Regions from separate parts of the Comamonas sp. C24C genome, predicted to be linked through region 2. Evidence: riboswitches for the same ligand, from Rfam matches in the RefSeq annotation. Region 2 holds a riboswitch; the other holds the start of a gene.
The links. A riboswitch is a leader RNA that binds a small molecule or an ion and turns the genes downstream of it on or off. The one in region 2 is predicted to bind S-adenosylhomocysteine.
Positions count from the first base shown of each region.

Region 1: another riboswitch for S-adenosylhomocysteine. It lies ahead of metH (methionine synthase); the one in region 2 lies ahead of ahcY (adenosylhomocysteinase).

Region 1 is NZ_JBKFBC010000009.1:110,990-120,842, reverse strand. Features, by position in the region: gene ACLBXN_RS17020 (tripartite tricarboxylate transporter substrate binding protein) at 1-596, opposite strand, end outside; gene ACLBXN_RS17015 (muconate cycloisomerase family protein) at 639-1,853, opposite strand; gene ACLBXN_RS17010 (LysR substrate-binding domain-containing protein) at 2,004-2,900, shown strand; gene ACLBXN_RS17005 (LysR family transcriptional regulator) at 2,916-3,839, opposite strand; gene ACLBXN_RS17000 (PACE efflux transporter) at 3,933-4,436, shown strand; gene gltS (sodium/glutamate symporter) at 4,547-5,785, opposite strand; S-adenosyl-L-homocysteine riboswitch at 6,204-6,313, shown strand; gene metH (methionine synthase) at 6,350-9,109, shown strand; gene ACLBXN_RS16985 (GntR family transcriptional regulator) at 9,192-9,853, opposite strand, start outside.
Region 2 is NZ_JBKFBC010000001.1:74,837-84,689, reverse strand. Features, by position in the region: gene rpsI (30S ribosomal protein S9) at 188-580, opposite strand; gene rplM (50S ribosomal protein L13) at 591-1,019, opposite strand; gene ACLBXN_RS00345 (23S rRNA (adenine(2030)-N(6))-methyltransferase RlmJ) at 1,352-2,218, shown strand; gene ACLBXN_RS00340 (septal ring lytic transglycosylase RlpA family protein) at 2,274-2,951, opposite strand; gene metF (methylenetetrahydrofolate reductase [NAD(P)H]) at 3,091-3,918, opposite strand; gene ACLBXN_RS00330 (TlyA family RNA methyltransferase) at 4,013-5,209, opposite strand; gene ahcY (adenosylhomocysteinase) at 5,513-6,943, opposite strand; S-adenosyl-L-homocysteine riboswitch at 7,019-7,115, opposite strand; gene ACLBXN_RS00320 (response regulator) at 7,134-7,841, opposite strand; gene ACLBXN_RS00315 (DUF4118 domain-containing protein) at 7,877-9,853, opposite strand, start outside.

The DNA of each region.
Region 1 (9,853 bases), on a different contig from region 2:
ACGGCGGGGCCCGATCCCTTGTAGGGGATGTGCAGCATGTCCACGCCCGCCAGCGAGGTGAAGACTTCGCCGGCCAGGTGGATGGAGGTGCCGTTGCCGGCCGAGGCATAGGTCAGCTTGCCCGGCGCGGCCTTGGCCGCGGCCACCACGTCGGCCACGCTCTTGATCTGGGGCTGGGTGGAGTTGGTGACCAGGATGTTGGGCACCACGGCCAGCACGCCCACGGGCGCGAAGTCCTTGATCGGGTCATAGCTGAGCTTGCGGTACAGCGGCTTGTTGGTGGCCATGCCGATGGAGGTGATCATCAGCGTGTAGCCGTCGGCCGGGGACTTGGCCACGAAGTCGGCGCCGATGTTGCCGCCCGCGCCGGGGCGGTTCTCGATGACGAAGGGCTGGCCCAGCGTGCGCGCGGCCTTCTCACCCAGGGTGCGGGCGATGGCATCCATGGCGCCGCCCGGCGGGAAGGGCACGATCCAGCGAATGGGTTTGCTGGGCCAGTTGGCCTCGGGCGTCTGGGCATGGGCGGCGGAGGCCAGGGCGCTCAGGCCGAGGACGGCGGGCAGGGCGGCGAGGGTGCAGAGAAGGCGGCGTTGCATGGTGGATGTCTCCTGAAGATGAATGTTGTAGTTGGTGCGGTGTCAGCGGACTGAAGGGGCAGGCGCAGACACGGGGGCGGATGAAGCTGCGGCAGCGAGGTCGATGTGCGTGGGTTGCAGGCCCTGGCGCGCGCGGTCGAAGCGGTCGAGCTGGGCCGGATCCACTTCCACGCCCAGGCCGGGGCCGTCGGGCAACTGCAGGGCGAAGTCGGCAATCGGCATGCGCTCGGTCACGATGTCGTCCACCAGCAGCTGGGGGCCGAACAGTTCGCAGTTGTGGTGGCGCCCGCCCAGCGTGGCGAACACATGGGCCGAGGCGGCCGAGCCTATCGAGGTTTCGAGCATGGTGCCGCCGTACCAGCCGATGTCGGCGGCCTGGGCGATGGCGGCGACCTGGCGCGTGCGCAGCAGACCGCCGTGCTTGGCGACCTTGAGCGAGAACACGTGGCAGGCCTGCTCGCGCGCCAGGCGCATGGCGTCGTGCGGCGTGCACACGCTCTCATCGGCCATGACAAGGGCAGTGGACGGCAGCGTGGCCGTGAGCTCGCGCAGCGCGGACACGTTCCACTGGGCCACGGGCTGCTCGATGAGGCTGACGCCGGCCTCGATCATGGGCGGCAGAAAACGCCGCGCCGTGGCACCGTCCCAGGCCTGGTTCACGTCCACGGTCAGCGTGGCGCGGCCCTGCAGGCCGCGCGCGATCTGGCTCACGTGGGCCAGATCGGCCTCGGGCGCTCGGGCACCGATCTTGAGCTTGAAGATGCGGTGGCGGCCCTGGTCCAGGCGCAGCTGGGCCTCGGCCAGGTCGCGTTCCACATCGCCGCTGGCCAGCGTCCAGGCCAGGGGCAGGCTGTCGTGCTGCTTGCCGCCCAGCAGCTGCCACACGGGAACCTGCAGGCTGCGTGCCACGGCGTCGAGCAAGGCCATTTCCACGGCGCTCTTGGCAAAGGCATTGCCGCGGCAGGCTAGGTCCATGCGGGCCAGACAAGCCTCGATGCGCGCGCCGTCCTGGCCCGCGAGGGCCGGGGCCAGATGGTTGGTGATGGCGTGGTAGATGCTCTCGGGCGACTCCTCGTTCCACGACGGGCCGCCGATGGTGGCGGCCTCGCCGAAGCCCGTGGCGCCGTTGCGCAGCCACAGCTGGACGATGACCGGGCTTTGGCGGTTGATGGCGCCGAACGACAGCTTGTGCGGGCGTATGGTGGGAATGTCCAGGATGCGCGCGGTAATGCGTTCGATGGGGAAGCTGGTGGTCATGGGCAAGAGGCCGTGAGGGCGGAAGGCGTTGGGGCGGGCAGCTGCATGGCTGCGATGGTCGCCAGCGTAAATCCATGAATGCTGTTGATCTACTGAATTATTTTTGAGGTATTGTTCGATGACATCGATGTATCTACCCGGAAGCCGCCCATGGAACTGCGCCAGCTGCGCTACTTTGTCGACATTGCCAAGACCGAGCACCTGACGACCTCGGCGCGCAATCTGTTCGTGACCCAGTCCACGCTGTCGCACGGCCTGCGTCAGCTGGAGGAGGAGCTGGGCATGGTGCTGTTCGAGCGCATAGGCCGCGGGCTCAAGCTCTCGCAGGCCGGCGTGGTGTTCCGCAACTATGCCGAGCGCGCACTGCACGAGATCGAGGCCGGGCGCATGGCGCTGGCCGATCTCAGCGAGCTGCAGACCGGCGCCCTTACCCTGGGCGTGATCCCCACCTTTCTCAACACCCTGGTCGCGCCGGCCGTGGCGGCCTTCACGCGCGCCTATCCCAAGGTCAACGTGGTGGTGCGCGAGCTGCTGGCGCCGCCCGTGGAGGCCGGCCTGCTCGACGGCAGCCTGGACCTGGGCGTGAGCTTTCATCCGCCGCAGCGCACCGAACTCGAGGCCTTGCCGCTGTTCGACGAACGCATGATGCTGCTGGTCAATCCCTCGCATGCGCTGGCCGGGCGGCGCACGCTGGCGGTCAAGTCGCTGGTCGACGTGCCGCTGGCGCTGCTGCCGCGCAGCTTCTACACGCGCAGTCTGATCGACAACGGCCTGCGCGACGCGGGCGTCACGCCCAGCCTGCGTGTGGAAATGGGCTCGGTGGAATCGCTGATCGCGCTGTGCCGCTGGGGCGACATGGCCACCATCGTGCCCGAGCGCGCGGCCCAGCAGGCCAGCGATATGGTGGCCATACACCTGGTGGGCCCGCAGCTGGTGCGTACGGCCGGACTGCTGTGGCGTCGCGGCAGCCATTACAGCGCTGCGGCGCGCGAGTTCGCGGCGCTGCTGGCGCCCGCGGCGCGCGCCAGCCTGGGGCGAGAAGCCTAGTGCCGCGCGCCGGGCTCAGCGGCCCGTGGGCTGCCTGCCCATGAGTTCCACAAAGCGCCGCGTGGCCAGGCCCTGGGGGCGCTCCTTGGACCAGACCCAGTCCACAAACAAGGTCGTGCCGTTGCTGAGGTTGAGCACGGGAATCTCCATCAGCGCGCCGCTGCCGATATGCGATTCCACCAGTCCCTTGGGCAGCCAGCCCCAGGCCAGGCCTGCGCCGATCAGCGATAGCGCTGCCTGGTGACTGTCCGTGCGCCAGAGCTGGCGTGCAAACACAAAGCGCGGATCGGTCTGCTGCGGGTCGCGGCTGGCCACCAGCACCTGGCGCGTGGCGGCCAGCTGCTCCACCGTGAGCTGCGGCGGTGCGGAGCGGCCCGGTCCATGCTCGGCCAGCGCCTGCTTCCAGGGCTCGAATTGCGGCGACATCACGGCCACCAGCGTCTCGCGGCCCATTTCCTGGAAACCCTCGCGCCCATCCATGGCGGGCCGCTCGAACACCAGGGCCAGATGGGCGCGGCCCGCATGCAAGAGCTCCAGCGCATCGACCTGAGGCGCCGCGAGCACCTCGATGGGCAGGGCCGGAAACTCTTGCACCAGCTGGTGCAGCGGCTCGCTCCAGTGCGTGGCCAGCAGCTCGGGGGCGATGGCCAGCGTCAGCCGCTCTTCCAGCCCTGCGTGCAGGCTCTGGGCCTGCCAGTTCAGCAGCTGCAGCTGCTCGGCCAGCAGGCGCGCCTGGGGCTCGAGTGCGCGGGCCGCGGCGCTGGGCACGGGCTCGCGTCCGCTGCGGTCGAACAGCTGCAGGTCCAGCTCTGCCTCCAGCTGGGCAATGGCCATGCTGACGGCCGACGGCACACGCCCCAGCTTGCGTGCAGCTGCTGAAAAGGAGCCGGCATCGAGCACGGCGAGAAAAAGCGGGACCTGGTCGGCGCTAAAGGGCATGGTGTCGATCTGTCAGAAAAATTGATAGGAACTGACTTTTATCTTCAATTTCCAGAACATACACTGCGGCCCATGTCTCAACAAGCCTCAGCGATGGCATCCGCTTCCTCCTCTGCCGCGTCTCTCAAAAATACCGCTGCCTTTGCAGCCCCCATCAAAGCCACGGGCCTCCAGGGCCCCAAGCGTCGCATCCTCTACGTGGGCTTGTACGAAACCATCGCCATCATCGTCTCCAGCCTGATCTTCATGGCCATCGGTCAGAAGGCCAGCGATTCCGGCGTCATGGCCGTGGCCGCCTCGGTGATCGCGATCTGCTGGAATCTGAGCTTCAACTACCTGTTCGAGAAATGGGAAGCGCGCCAGAGCGTCAAGGGCCGTTCCCTGATGCGCCGTGTGGTGCATGCCATCGGTTTCGAAGGCGGCATCGCCGCCATGCTGATCCCCTTGATGGCCTGGTGGTTCGGCATCTCGCTGTGGGAAGCCGCCGTCATGGAAGCTGGCCTGCTGGTGTTCTTCATGGTCTACACCTTTGCCTTCAACTGGGCGTTCGACCGCCTCTTCGGCCTGCCGGCTTCGGCCCAGGCTGTGGCGGCCTGATCCCGGCCTGACCTGCCTGTCACGCTTGCCCGGCAAGCGTGGGCAGCCATGAAAAAAGCGTGTTCCTGTTTACCGGGAACACGCTTTCTTTTTTGGGCCTGATGCAGCGGTCAGCGAAGAATGCTGAGCATGGCCTGCAGCACAAAGGCGTTGATGATGTCGATGAAGAAGGCACCGACCAGGGGCACGATCAGAAAGGCCTTGTGCGAAGGTCCGTACTGGTTGGTGATGGCCTGCATATTGGCCACGGCCGTGGGCGTGGCGCCCATGCCGAAGCCGCAGTGGCCGGCGGCCAGCACGGCGGCATCGTAGTTGCGGCCCATGATGCGGAAGGTCACGAAGGCCGCGTACAGCGTCATGACGATGGCCTGCGCGGCCAGAATGACCATCAGCGGGCCGGCCAGGTCGGTCAGCTCCCACAGCTTGAGCGACAGCAGCGCGATGGCCAGATAGATGGACAGCGCGGCATTGCCGAACACGTCGATGGCGCGGTCAAAGACCTTGAAGCCGAACATATAGTCCAGCACGTTGCGGATGACCACGCCGCCGCCCAGCGCCCAGACAAAGGTAGGCAGCTGGATGACTGTTCCCATGGTCAGGCCGGTCATGAATTCGGCAAAGGCCAGGCAGCCCGCGAAGAGGGCCAGCGTCTCCACCGCCGCATCGGCCGTGATCAGGCGCGGAGCCTTGTTGGGCGACTCGAAGTTGGCGACCGCGCTGCCTTCGCTCACGGTGGGCGCATCGGCGCGCAGCTGCTCGGACTCGGTCAGCGGCTGGGCCAGCTGATGGCGCGTGATCAGCCGCTTGGCCAGCGGGCCGCCCACCAGGCCGCCGATGATCAGGCCGAAAGTGGCGCAGGCAATGCCCAGGGTGGTGGCTCCCGTGAGGCCGTATTGGTTTTCCAGCACCGAGCCCCAGGCTCCGGCCGTACCGTGACCGCCCACCAGCGTGATGGAGCCCGCGACCAGGCCGATCAGCGGATCGAGTCCCAGCAAGGAAGCCAGACTCACGCCCACGATGTTCTGCATCATGATGAAGACGGCAATCACACCCAGGAAGAGGAACAGCGCAGAGCCACCCTCGCGCAGCTTGGCGAAGTTCGCGCTCAGGCCGATGGAGGAGAAGAACACCAGCATGAACGCCGACTGCAGGCTGCCTTCGAAGCTCAGCGCCAGTCCCGTGGTCTGATGCAGCATGAAGATGATGGCCGCCACGACCAGGCCGCCGGACACCGGCTCGGGAATATTGAAGTCTCGCAGAAAGCGGATATGTCTGGTCATGAGCTTGCCGAGCATGAGCACAAGCACGGCCATGATGAGGGTGTAGTACGCGCCGAAGGTCACGTTCATGAGGATCTCCAGGGGGTTCCATGCGACGGCCGGATTGCCTGTCCGCGAATGGCAGGCCATCGGCTGTGCATGGCTGAGCACATGGACCGGACATTTGCTGTCGATGGTGCCAAAGACTCAAAGATAGGGGCTGTAGGTGCTTGCCCACTCATGGCCGGCGGCCCGTCGGTGCCGGGCTGCTTGAGAGCAGGAAAGCGGTGTGCGTCATTCCTTGCGGATGCGCACCATGCCACGAATATGCTTGAAATGAGATGGCTACATTCGTGTTTTGCGAAATTACCTTTTACCGTGCTCCTGTTTCTGGAGTGCGCAAAGTCGAATCTGCTATAGCCATCCGCAGGCAGCGCGCCTCTGCCGCCAATGGGCAAAGCGCCTTGAAGCCCTGATTGCCCGCCCTCGCCGTAGAATGTCGGGCTTCACCCCCGAGGAGCGCTGCAGCCGGTCATCCCAGAGATGTTTGACCCGTCAGGCTCGGGGTGGCAGATCCGGTTGGCGATCTGCCCGTACTGACAACGGCGCTCACCTGTTTTCGATTCTGTTTCTGGTTTTCACACAGGTGAGCTGATGTCCGCTGCTACCCCTTCCACCGCCATTCCTCCCATGCGCCTGTCGGGCCTGGAGCCTGTCTTCATCGGCGATGAGACGCTGTTCGTCAACGTGGGCGAGCGCACCAACGTCACCGGCTCCAAGGCCTTTGCGCGCCTGATCCTGAACGAGCAGTACGAGGAAGCGCTGGCCGTGGCGCGCCAGCAGGTGGAAAACGGTGCCCAGGTGATCGATGTGAACATGGACGAGGCCATGCTGGACAGCAAGGCCGCCATGGTGCGCTTTCTGAATCTGATTGCCTCCGAGCCCGATATCGCCAAGGTGCCGGTGATGTTGGACAGCTCCAAATGGGACGTGATCGAGGCCGGCCTGCGCTGCCTGCAGGGCAAGGGCATCGTCAACTCGATCTCCATGAAGGAGGGCATCGAGGAGTTCAAGAAGCACGCCAAGCTGGTCAAGCGCTATGGCGCGCCCGCCGTGGTGATGGCGTTTGACGAAAAAGGCCAGGCCGACACCTTTGCGCGCAAGATCGAGATCTGCGAACGCGCCTACCGCATTCTGGTCGACGAAGTGGGCTTCCCGCCCGAGGACATCATCTTCGACCCCAACATCTTTGCCGTGGCCACCGGCATCGAAGAGCACAACAACTACGGCGTCGATTTCATCGAGGCCGTGCGCTGGATCAAGCAGAACCTGCCCGGCGCCAAGGTCTCGGGCGGCGTCTCCAACGTGAGCTTCTCCTTCCGCGGCAACGACCCCGTGCGCGAGGCCATCCACACCGTATTCCTCTATCACGCGATCGGGGCTGGCATGGACATGGGCATCGTCAATGCCGGCATGGTCGGTGTGTATGACGACCTGGAGCCACAGCTGCGCGAACGCGTGGAGGATGTGGTGCTCAACCGCCGCCCCGATGCAGCCGAGCGTCTGCTGGAGATCGCCGACAGCGCCAAGGGCGCGGCCAAGGACGACAGCAAGAAGCTCGAGTGGCGCGGCACGGCCGAGGCACCGAAGACCGTGGGCGAGCGTCTGTCGCACGCCCTGGTGCACGGCATCACCGACTTCATCACCGAAGACACCGAAGAGGCCTACCAGCAGATCGTGGTGCAGGGCGGCGGCCGCCCGCTGCACGTGATCGAAGGCCCGCTCATGGATGGCATGAATATCGTCGGCGACCTGTTCGGTGCCGGCAAGATGTTCCTGCCCCAGGTGGTCAAGTCCGCGCGCGTGATGAAGCAGGCCGTGGCCCACCTGGTGCCCTATATCGAGGAAGAGAAGCGCCAGCAGGAAGCGGCGGGCCTGGACGTGACCAGCAAGGGCAAGATCGTCATCGCCACCGTCAAGGGCGATGTGCACGACATCGGCAAGAACATCGTCACCGTGGTCCTGCAGTGCAACAACTTCGAAGTCATCAACATGGGCGTGATGGTGCCCTGTCACGAGATCCTGGCCAGGGCCAAGGCCGAGGGCGCGGACATCATCGGCCTGTCGGGCCTGATCACTCCCAGCCTCGAGGAGATGCAGTATGTGGCCGGCGAGATGGACAAGGACGACTACTTCCGCATCAAGAAGATTCCGTTGCTGATCGGCGGTGCGACCTGCTCGCGCGTGCATACGGCCGTGAAGATTGCGCCCAAGTACGACGGCCCCGTGGTCTATGTGCCCGACGCCTCGCGCTCGGTCAGCGTGGCGCAGAGCCTGCTGGGCGAAGGCAAGCAGGCCTATCTGGACGAGCTGAGCGCCGACTACGACAAGGTGCGCACCCAGCATGCCAACAAGAAGAAGACGCCGCTGTGGACGCTGGAGCAGGCCCGCGCCAATGCTGCCGTGGTGAACCATGCCCCCGTGGTGCCGCGCACCCTGGGCCGTCGCGTGTTCAATAACTTCGACCTGGCCGAAATTGCCCAGTACATCGATTGGGGCCCGTTCTTTCAGACCTGGGATCTGGCGGGTCCCTACCCGGCCATCCTCGACGATGAGGTCGTGGGCGTGGAAGCGCGCAAGGTGCTGGCCGATGCCAAGCTCATGCTGCAGAAGATCATCGACGGCCGCTGGCTGCAGGCCAATGGCGTGATGGGCCTGTTCCCGGCCAATCGCGTGGGCGACGACATCGTGTTCTACACCGACGAATCGCGCAGCCAGGTGCTGACCACCTGGTACGGCATGCGCCAGCAGACCGAAAAGCAGGCCGTGGACGGCCCGGATGGACGGCCTGTGATGCGCCCCAGCCGCTGCCTGGCCGATTTTGTGGCCACCAAGGAGTCGGGCATTGCCGACTATGCCGGCCTGTTTGCCGTGACAGCCGGTATCGGCGCCGAAAAGAAGGACAAGGAATTCGAAGCTGCGCTGGACGACTACAGCGGCATCATGTTCAAGGCCCTGGCCGACCGCCTGGCCGAAGCCTTTGCCGAATGCCTGCACCAGCGCGTGCGCAAGGATCTGTGGGGCTATGCCGAAGACGAGGACCTGAGCAACGAGGAACTCATCAAGGAAGCCTACAAGGGCATTCGCCCCGCGCCCGGCTACCCTGCCTGCCCCGATCACACGGCCAAGATCGACCTGTTCAAGGCGCTGCAGGCCGATGAGATCGGCATGACGCTGACCGAGAGCCTGGCCATGAACCCGGCATCCAGCGTGAGCGGCTTCTACATCGGCAATCCCGAGGCCAGCTACTTCAACGTGGGCCAGATCGGCGAAGACCAGCTCGCCGACATGGCTCAGCGACGTGCGATGGATATCGAGGAGCTGCGCCGCTATCTGGCGCCAAATCTGGGCTGAACCCGCTTCACAGGCATGCTTTGCGAATGAAAAAAGCCAGGGACGACCCTGGCTTTTGGGTTTGGAGTGCGCCGCTCAGGGGCTACTTCTTGAGCACAGGTGCGAGCGTGGCACGCAGTCGGTCACCGGGCTCCTCGGTCCCGGTTGCACGGATTTCCAGCGAACGCTCCACCATGCCTATATGTTCCAGCAGCAGCGCCTTGGCACCCTCGGTGTCGCCGCGTTCCAGGGCGGCCACGATGCGTTCGTGCTCGGCGCAGGATTGGCTGGCGCTGTGCGTGGACTGATAGAGCGTGGCCGCCAGGGTGGTGCGTGCCGTCAGATCACGCAGCGTGTCGGCCAGCAGCCGGTGGCCCATCTGTTCGGCCAGGCAGACATGGAAATCCGCAAGCAGGAAGGAGCGCGTAGCGCTGTCCGCACCGGCGATGGCTTTCTGCTCCTGGGCGATATGGCGGCGCAGCCTGGTGATGACGCGCTGCAGCGGCTTGCCAGCTTCCTGCAAGATGCCGGTCTCGATGATCCGCCGGGCAGAGAACGCGTCCATAGCCTCGGCAGCAGAGGGTTGGACCACGTACCAGCCCCTGCGGGCCTGGACCTGGACAAAGCCGCGAGCCTGCAGCTGCATCAGCGCTTCGCGCACCACGGTGCGGCTGACGTCGAAGTTGTTGGCCAGCTCCTGCTCTCCCAGTCGTTCGCCGGGTGCCAGTTTCTGGGCCAGGATGGCTTCGACGACGCGTTCCGCGA
Region 2 (9,853 bases):
TGCCTGAAATGGTACAGCAAGGGGCTCGGGAATACCGGCCGTATCTCTTTGTCGCCAGTGCAAGTGGGGGCTTTGCGCAAGCGCTGGACAAGGCTGCGGCCGCCCATGAAAAAACCGCCAGGAATTTGCATTCGAGGCGGCTTTTCCTGAAAAGACTCCGAAGAGTCTTTCCTGCAGGAGAAACGGATTAACGCTTCGAGAACTGCTTGGCGCGGCGTGCGGAGTGCAGACCGACCTTCTTACGTTCGACTTCACGAGCGTCGCGAGTCACGAAGCCGGCTTGGCTCAGTGCAGGCTTCAGAGCTGCGTCATAGTCGATCAGGGCACGAGTGATGCCGTGACGGGTTGCACCGGCTTGACCGGATTCGCCGCCGCCATGGACGTTCACTTGAATGTCGAAAGTCTCCAGGTTCTCAGTCAGAACCAGGGGTTGCTTTGCGATCATGATGGAGGTTTCGCGACCGAAGTACTGCTGAATGTCCTTGCCATTCACAGTAATCTTGCCGGAGCCCTTCTTCAGAAACACGCGAGCGACGCTGGACTTGCGACGGCCTGTGCCATTGTTCCAATCACCAATCATCTAGGTCTCCTTAGATTTCCAGAGCCTTAGGCTGCTGTGCGGTATGGGGGTGCTCAGCACCGCCGTAAACCTTCAGCTTCTTGATCATGGCGTAGCCCAGAGGACCCTTGGGCAGCATGCCCTTGACGGCCTTCTCGAGAGCACGGCCAGGGAACTTGGCTTGCAGGTCGCGGAAGTTGGTAGCAGTGATGCCACCGGGGAAACCGGAGTGACGGTAGTACACCTTGTCCAGGTTCTTGGTACCAGTGACCTTGAGCTTGGAGGCGTTGATGATGACGATGTAGTCACCGGTGTCAACGTGAGGTGTGTAAATGGCCTTGTGCTTGCCGCGCAGACGGAGTGCCACTTCGCTGGCGACACGTCCGAGCACCTTATCGGTGGCGTCAATCACAAACCACTCGTGTTGCACCTCAGCGGGCTTTGCGCTGAATGTAGACATGAGTTTTCTCTTTCAAGAGGGTTTGGCGGTCCCTTTTCCGCGGTCGGTGCTTCTTCTTGAAAAAGACAGGTCTTTTAAAGGAAGCCTCTTAGGCGGGGTTACTCGGACCAATTTAAACTTGGCCCAAGCCTTCGCCGCGGGAACCATAAAATCGCTGCGAAGCCCGCCATTATACAAAAACGCCAGAATCTGCGTGTTTTCGTGCAGCAGCCTGTTGTGAAACAGCCCCTAGCGCCTGTTTCTCCCTCTGCACCCAGGCGCCGACAGCCTTTAAAGACCACAGGGTAAAAAGTGCTGTTCCCCTCTTGCCCTGCTGGTTACCATCCATCTCTATGTTCAGTTACCGCCACGCCTTCCATGCAGGCAATCACGCCGATGTGCTCAAGCACACCGTTCTGATTGCCACCGTGCAATACCTCACGCAAAAAGAGGCTGCGCTGACGGTGCTCGACACCCACGGCGGAGCCGGCCTGTACCGCCTGGACGGCGACTACGCCAGCAAGAGCGGCGAGGCCGAAGAAGGCGTGCTGCGCCTGGCTGCCGCCAAGGAAGCCGAGCTGGCTCCGGTGCTGCAGGACTATCTGCAGATGGTGCGCCGCTTCAACCAGGGCAATGCCATCCGCAACTACCCCGGCTCGCCCTTCATCTCCCAGGCGCTGCTGCGCGGCCATGACCGCCTCAAGGCCTTCGAGCTGCACCCCACGGACATGCGTTCGCTGACCGGCAACATGGCCCAGCTGGAAGTCCGGCGCCAGGTCGCCATCCTGCACGAGGATGGCTTCGAAGGCGTGAAGAAATTCCTGCCTCCGCCCTCGCGCCGCGCCTTGCTGCTCTGCGATCCGAGCTACGAATTGAAGACCGACTACGGCCGCGTGCTGGATATGGTGACGGACGGCCTCAAGCGCTTTCCCACCGGCACTTACGCCGTCTGGTACCCCATCATCCCGCGCCCCGAGGCCCATGATCTGCCCAAGCGCCTCAAGACCATGGCCACCAAGGCCGGCAAGAGCTGGCTGCATGCCACGCTCACGGTCAAGAGCAACAAGACCTCCGAGCGCGGCGGCCTGCCCGCCAGCGGCATGTTCCTGATCAACCCGCCCTTCAATCTCAAGGAACAGCTCAAGCCCGCCATGCCGCAGCTGGTCAAGCTGCTGGGCCAGGACAGCAATGCAGGATTCACGCTGGAGTCGGGCGGCTGATTGCGGCCGCAAAGGCCGTGAATGCAGCCCTATCCCAAGGGCACGTTTCCGGAAATCAGCGCTTGCGCTTGGCGGTCTGTGACACCTTGCGCGTGGGCTGCTTAGCGGACGCCGCGCGCGTCTTGGCGGCGGCAGCACCCTGCGCCACGCTGGGGTGACGCTTTCGGCTCGACGCATTGAGCGTGGCCGGGCACTCGTCTTCGTCGGCCTCCAGCTGCCACAGCTCCACAGGCTTGATGCCCAGGCCCAGCATGCCCAGCTCCTGGGCTGCGGCCTTGCTCAGGTCGATGACGCGGCCGGGCGCGAAGGGGCCGCGGTCATTGATACGCACCACCACGCTCTTGCCGGTCACGGAGCTGCGCACGCAGACACGTGTTCCGAAAGGCAGGGTCTTGTGCGCTGCCGTCATGTCCATGCTGTCAAAGCGCTCGCCGCTGGCCGTCTTGCGGCCATGGAACTGCTCGCCATACCAGGAGGCCAGGCCCGCCTGGTCGCTTTCGCGAGGAGGGCTCAGCTCATACTTGTTGCTGTCTTCGGGCAGGTCTGCCTTGTCGGCATCCGCAGGCTTGTTGGCCTTGACGCCCAGGCCTTTGTCGCGATAGTTGCTGCGCGCATAGGCGTCGGGCAGCAGGGGGGCGGAGACCGTGGGCTGCGCGCCCTTTTTTCGGGGCTGGCTCTGAGCGACGGGGGCCTGTTCCTCGGGCTTTTCCGGCAGTGGAGCGCAACCGGCCATGGTCGCGGTAACGACGGCAAGACCTATCCACTGACAACAACGCAAGCGCCAAAATTTCGGTTGCACGGGCGCAATCTCCTTGAAAGCTCAAGTGAGAGCCGCCCAAGACCGGCCGCCTCGCGGCCGGCAAGCTTTTGGCTTACAGACCCAGACGGTCGCAGATCTCCAGAGTGGCGACGCTCTGGTTCATCGTATAGAAGTGCAACCCGGGAGCACCCTGGCTGCGCAACTGCTCGCATAGATGAGTCACGACATCCAGACCGAACGCACGAATGGAAGCGGTGTCATCTCCGAACGCCTGCAGACGCAGACGAATCCAGCGCGGAATCTCGGCACCACATGCATCCGAGAAGCGCATCAGCTGTGTAGAGCTGGTAATCGGCATGATTCCTGGCACGACCGGCACGTCGAGCCCCAGAGCCCTCACCTCATCGACAAAGCGCATGTATGCGTCGGCATTGTAGAAGTATTGCGTGATGGCGGAATCTGCACCAGCGCGCACTTTAGCAACAAATGCGTCCAGATCGCTGCGAGGGGACTTTGCTTGAGGGTGAGTTTCGGGATAGGCGGCAACTTCGATGTGAAACCAGTCGCCGAACTCCTGGCGCACGAAAGCCACCAGATCGCTGGCGTACTGGAACTCGCCGCCCAGGCCGTAGCCGCTAGGCAGGTCGCCGCGCAAGGCGACGATGCGCTTGACGCCCATGGCCTTGAGTTCGTTCAGCTCGGCGCGCACTTTTTCATGCGTGGCGCCGATGCAGGAGAAGTGCGAGGCCGCGCCCACACCCTCGTTCTGGATGTCGCGCACCATGGTGAAGGTGCCGGCCTGGGTGGAGCCGCCCGCGCCATAGGTCACGGAGCAGAACTCGGGCTTGCGCGCATACAGGGCCTGGCGCACGCCCACATGCTTGGCAGCGCCTTCGGGCGTCTTGGTGGGGAAAAACTCGAAGCTGACGGGAAAGCTCATGGCGGTCTATGTCTCTGAATCCTGGGTCATGGGCGGGCTCCGAAGGCTCGGCACCCGCCACGCTCTTGTGCTCAGCGCGGCTTGCGCTGTTTGCTCAGCGCTCGTTTCGCTTTTTCTGCTTGCTGCGTGCCGGGCCGGGCTGGCCGAAGCTGGCCACCTCGGGGTCTTCATACAGCTCCTGCTTGGCGCGCTGGGCCTTGATGTCGGCACGCGAAGGGCGCTTGGCGGCCGCCTTGACGGCCGGCCTGGCCGCAGCCGCTTCGTCTGCAACGACGGGGGCCGGAGCCTTGACTTCTGCGCCCTGCTGGGCCCAGACGAAGAATTCGTGATTGCCGTCGCCGCCCTCAATGGGCGAGTCCAGCCACTGCTTGACGCTCAGCCCCAGATCGCCGAGGCAGTCGCGAATGCGCTTCTCGACCTCGGCGTACAAGGCCGTGTCGCGCACGATGCCGCCCTTGCCGATCTGGCCGGGCTGCAGCTCGAACTGGGGCTTGACCAGCATCAGCAACTGGCCATGGGGCTTGAGCAGCTGCACCACGGCAGGCAACACAAGGGTCAGCGAGATAAAGGACAGATCGCCGGTCACGAAATCAAATGCCGGGGTGATGTCGATATTCTCGGTGCCGGGCTTGCGGCGCAGTTCCACCGGAGCCAGACCTTCGGCCCGGGCCTTGGCCTTGGCGGCGCGCTCGGCCTTGAAGCTCTCGACATCCTGCTCCTTGGCATCGTCGCTGTCGTCATAGTCCTCATCGACCTGACCGCCGTTGCGCATCCAGGCATAGGGGGCGACGGGCTGGGTGTCGTTGTCCTCTTCTTCCTCGATGACTTCGCACAGCGCCTCGTCGCAGGCCTTCTCCAGCAGCTCGGGCGTCAGCGCGCGGGCATTGAAGCCCTCGACGCAGACCACGCGCTCGTCATTCTTCAGGCGCTCGTGCAGCTGGCCGTGGCCCACGTCGAGGCCGATGACCTGGGCAGCACCGGCCTGCAGCAGGCAATCGGTGAAGCCGCCCGTGCTCTGGCCCACGTCCAGACAGCGCAAGCCCTTGACGCTCAGGCCGGTCGCGGCCAGCGCGCCTTCGAGCTTGAGCCCGCCGCGCGAGATGTATTTGGCCTCGGCGGCGTCCAGCAGCTGCAGCTCGGCACCAGCAGGAATGTCATCGCCGTTCTTGGCCACTTTCTTCCAGGGCGCCAGCGGCGTCAGCCGCCACTCCACACCCGAGGCGATCAGGCGCTGGGCCTGGGAACGGGTGGCAGCATGACCTGCTTCAACCAAAAAAACATCTGCGCGCATAGCGTCGCTTCCTTTGAAATAAACCGGCGCCAGGCGCTGCACAAAGGTGCAGCGGGCAAAGAAATCTTTTTAGATAGCTGCTTTCGCTTGATACAGCTTGATTTCAGATAAATATTCATCTGAAATCAATACATAACGTGCGCAAGCAGCTATCAATAAAACCACGACGACCTCGATGCTGGCGCTATCCACACCAGTAACAGCGAGCAAGCGCCGCCGCGCAGCAAGGGCTGCCCCAGCGAGGCTGTCGTCCCCCTCCGGCGAAGCCAGAGAGGGGGAAGGCGCAAAGCGCCTCAGGGGGAGTTAATAGCGATACGTTTCAGGCTTGTAAGGGCCTTCCTTCTTCACGCCGATATAGGCGGCTTGCGCTTCGGTCAGCTCGGTCAGCTGTGCGCCCACCTTCTTCAGGTGCAGGCGGGCCACCTTTTCGTCCAGCACCTTGGGCAGCACATAGACCTTGCCCACCTCGTAGGCGTCGGGGCGGGTGAACAGCTCGATCTGCGCCAGGGTCTGGTTGGCGAAGGAGTTGGACATCACAAAGCTGGGGTGACCGGTGGCGCAACCCAGATTCACCAGACGGCCCTTGGCCAGCAGAATGATCTTCTTGCCATCGGGGAAGGTGATGTGGTCAACCTGGGGCTTGATCTCTTCCCACTCGTACTTCTCGATCGATGCGACATCGATTTCGTTGTCGAAGTGACCGATGTTGCAGACGATGGCCTCATCCTTCATCGCGACCATGTGCTCGTGGCGGATGATGTCCTTGTTGCCGGTGGTGGTCACGAAGATGTCGCACTTGTCGGCGGCATATTCCATGGTCACGACCTTGTAGCCTTCCATGGCGGCCTGCAGGGCGTTGATGGGGTCGATCTCGGTCACCCACACTTGCGCACGCAGAGCGGACAGCGCCTGGGCGCAGCCCTTGCCCACGTCGCCGTAACCGGCGACCACGGCAACCTTGCCGGCGATCATCACGTCGGTGGCGCGCTTGATGCCGTCCACCAGAGATTCGCGGCAGCCGTACAGATTGTCGAACTTGGACTTGGTCACCGAGTCGTTGACGTTGATGGCGCGGAACAGCAGGCTGCCGTTGGCGGACATTTCGTTCAGACGGTGCACGCCGGTGGTGGTCTCTTCGGTCACACCCAGAATCTGGGCCGACTTGCGGCTGTACCAGGTGGAGTCCACGGCCAGCTTGGCCTTGATGGCGGCGAAGACGATGCGCTCTTCTTCCGAAGTGGGGTTGGCCAGCACGGACAGATCCTGCTCGGCGCGCTTGCCCAGGTGCATGAGCATGGTGGCGTCGCCGCCGTCATCCAGGATCATGTTGGGGCCTTCGCCTTCGGTGCCCTTGGCGCCGAATTCAAAGATGCTGTGCGTGTAGTTCCAGTAGTCTTCCAGCGACTCGCCCTTGATGGCGTAGACAGGCACGCCGGTTTCGGCGATGGCGGCAGCAGCGTGGTCCTGGGTCGAGAAGATGTTGCACGAGGCCCAGCGCACTTGCGCGCCCAGAGCCGTCAGCGTCTCGATCAGCACGGCGGTCTGGATGGTCATGTGCAGCGAGCCGGTGATGCGCGCGCCCTTCAGAGGCTGGGCAGCGGCGAACTCCTCGCGCACGGCCATCAGACCGGGCATTTCGGTTTCGGCGATCCTGATTTCCTTGCGGCCCCAGGCAGCCAGGGAAATATCGGTAATGGCCGAATCAGCGGGGTTGAAGCGCACGGCAGCGTTCATGGTTTTCTCCAAATCTTGAATGAAAAACCACGTTCTGCAGCAGAGGGGGAATAAACCGGCTCACCGCACAGAAAGCGTGGGCGAGCGTCGTTGCGGGATGAAATCCGAGCCTCACGCCCCGCGCAGACCAGCTCATGGCTGGCTGGGGAACGCTGCAACGCTCCTCGGATGGACGGAGATTATAAAGGAATCAGCCTTCCAGTCCCACCAAGCGATAACCCACTTGCAACTCGGTTACCAGATGCCGGGGCTGGGCCGGATCGCTCTCTATCTTCTGGCGCAGATTGGCCATGTGCACGCGCAGATAGTGAGGGCGGTCCAGATACTCCGCCCCCCAGACCTGCAGCAGCAGCTGGCGGTGCGTCAGCACCTTTCCATGGCCGGCAATCAGGGTCGCCAGCAGACGGAACTCTATGGGCGTCAGGTGCACGGCCACTCCGTCGCGCTTGACATCGTGCGCCGCCAGATCCACCACCACCGTGCCGAAACGCGCACAGCTGCCGGGCTTGTCTGCCGCTGACGCCTGCTGGCGGCGGCGCAGCATCACGCGCAACCGGGCCAGCAGCTCGGGCACGCCAAAGGGCTTGGTTAGGTAGTCATCGGCACCAGCGTCCAGCGCCGCCACCTTCTCTTCTTCCCGCTCGCGCGCGGACAGGACCAGAATCGGCAGCTGGCTCCAGCTGCGCAGCTCGGCAATCACGCTCTTGCCATCGGCATCGGGCAGGCCCAGATCCAGCACCACGGCATCGGGCTGGCGGCTGGCGGCCTCGATCAGGCCGCGCCTGGCAGTTTCGGACTCGAACACCTGCCAGCCTTCGTCCTCCAGTGCCAGGCGCACAAAGCGGCGGATGCTGGCGTCGTCTTCAATCAGCAAGATGCGGGGTGCGGCGCTTGTCATGTTCGGATTTGCATGTGATGCACGGGATTGTCGGCTCATTCGTCCATGGCCGGCTGCTCGGGCACTGGCAGCGAGATGCTGAAGACGGTGCCCGGCCCCGGCTCAGCCTGTGCCACCTGCAAGCGGCCGCCATGGGCCTGCACGATGCGCTGCGCCAGTGCCAGGCCGAGCCCCATGCCGAACACGGCGCTCTCCGCCTGCCCGCGGGTAAAGGGTTCGAACAGCTGCTCGGGCGACAGATGTACCGGCAGGCCCGGCCCGGCATCCTGCACGCTCAGCACGCAGTCGCTGCCCAGCACGCGCGCGGCCACGGTGATGGTCGTGCCCTCAGGCGTGTATTTGATGGCGTTGTCCAGCAGATTGACCAGCACCCGCTCCATGAGCACGGCATCGAGCTGCAGCAAGGGCAGCCCGGCCGGCATCGAGGTCTGCAGCACATGAGCTGCCAGTCGCTCGCGCATCTGCGCCAGCGCACTGCCGACCAGCTCGTCCACCGGCAGCCATTCCCGCTTGAGCTGCACGCCGCCCTGCTGCAGCCGCGCCATGGCCAGCAGGTTGTCCACCAGCTGCTGCAGCGCCTGGGCCTGATTGCGAATCTGCAGCAGCATGTGATGCGCCGGCCCCTGGGGCGCATGCGGCAAGGCCGCCTGGGCGGCTCCCAGAATGCCCGTCAGCGGCGTGCGCAGATCGTGCGAGACGGCCGAGAGCAAGGTGTTGCGCATGCGCTCGCCCTCCATGGCGATCTGGGTCTGCTGCGCCACTTCCACAAAATGCACGCGCTCCAGCGCCAGCGCGATCTGGCTGGCACAGGCATCGAGCAGACGGCGCTCCTCCGGCACCCGCAGTTTCTGCGGCGCGCGCAGCTGCAGCACCAGCACGCCGCGCGAGCGCACGGGCGCCATCAGCGGCACATACAGCGCCGGCGCGGCGGCCAGGGTATCGGTGCCGTGGCCGGCCATCTGGCCATGCTCCATGCTCCATCGGCCCACGCTGGTGTCGATCGTGCCCTCGCTGCCCTGCGCCAGCTGCAGCTGCTCGTCGGCATCGGGCACCAGCAGCCCGGTCTGGGCGTCGAAGACGCCTGACATGGTGGTCAGCGCAATGCGCGTGACCTGCTCCTGCGTCAGCGCACCCGACAGATCGCGCGCCAGTCTGGCCAGCGCGCCGGCCCGCCTCTCACGCTCTGCGGCCACGCGCGCCTCATGGCGCAACCGCGCCGTGAGCTGGCCGCAGACCAGGGCCACGCCCAGCATCAGGCTGAAGGTGAACAGATACTGGGTATCGTTGACGCTGAAGGAGTTGCGCGGCGGCACAAAGTAGAAGTCGAACAGCAGCACCGACAGCAGGGCCGCCCATGCGCCGGGACCCCGCCCCCAGCGCACGGCGGACAGCACCACCACCAGCAGGAACAGCATGACCACATTGGCCGGATCAAACACCTGCAGCAGCAGTTCCGCCACCGCCGTGGCCGCCAGACAGGCCAGCGTCACGCCCGCATAGCCCTTCCAGGGGACGGACTGCTCGCGCTCTGGCGGCAAGCGCATGCGGCTCTCATGCTTGCTTTGCTTGACGGACAGCAGCAGCACGTCGAGCCCGGGATCGAGTGCGGCAATCTGCTCGGACAGGCTGGGGGACCGCCAGCGCAGCCAGCGGCCCAAAGCCTGTTGCGCGCGCGCCAGCACCAGATGGCTGGCATTGCGCTCACGCGCAAAGTCCACCAGGGCCTGGGCCACATGGGCGCCGGGAATGGTGGCCGTTTCCGCACCCAGGCGTGCGGCCAGCGCCAAGGTCTTGAGCACGGCCTCCTGGGCCGCACGGGGCCGATGCTGGCGCTCGGGCGCGTCCACATAGACCACCACCCAGTCGGCCTCCAGCCTTCTCGCCAGGCGTGCCACCTGGCGCACCAGGGCATCGTCGCCAGCGCGCCCGCCCACGCCCACCAGCAGGCGCTCGCGCGTCGGCCAGACATCGCCGATGGCACGCTCGCGGCGATAGTCGCGCATGTCCTCGTC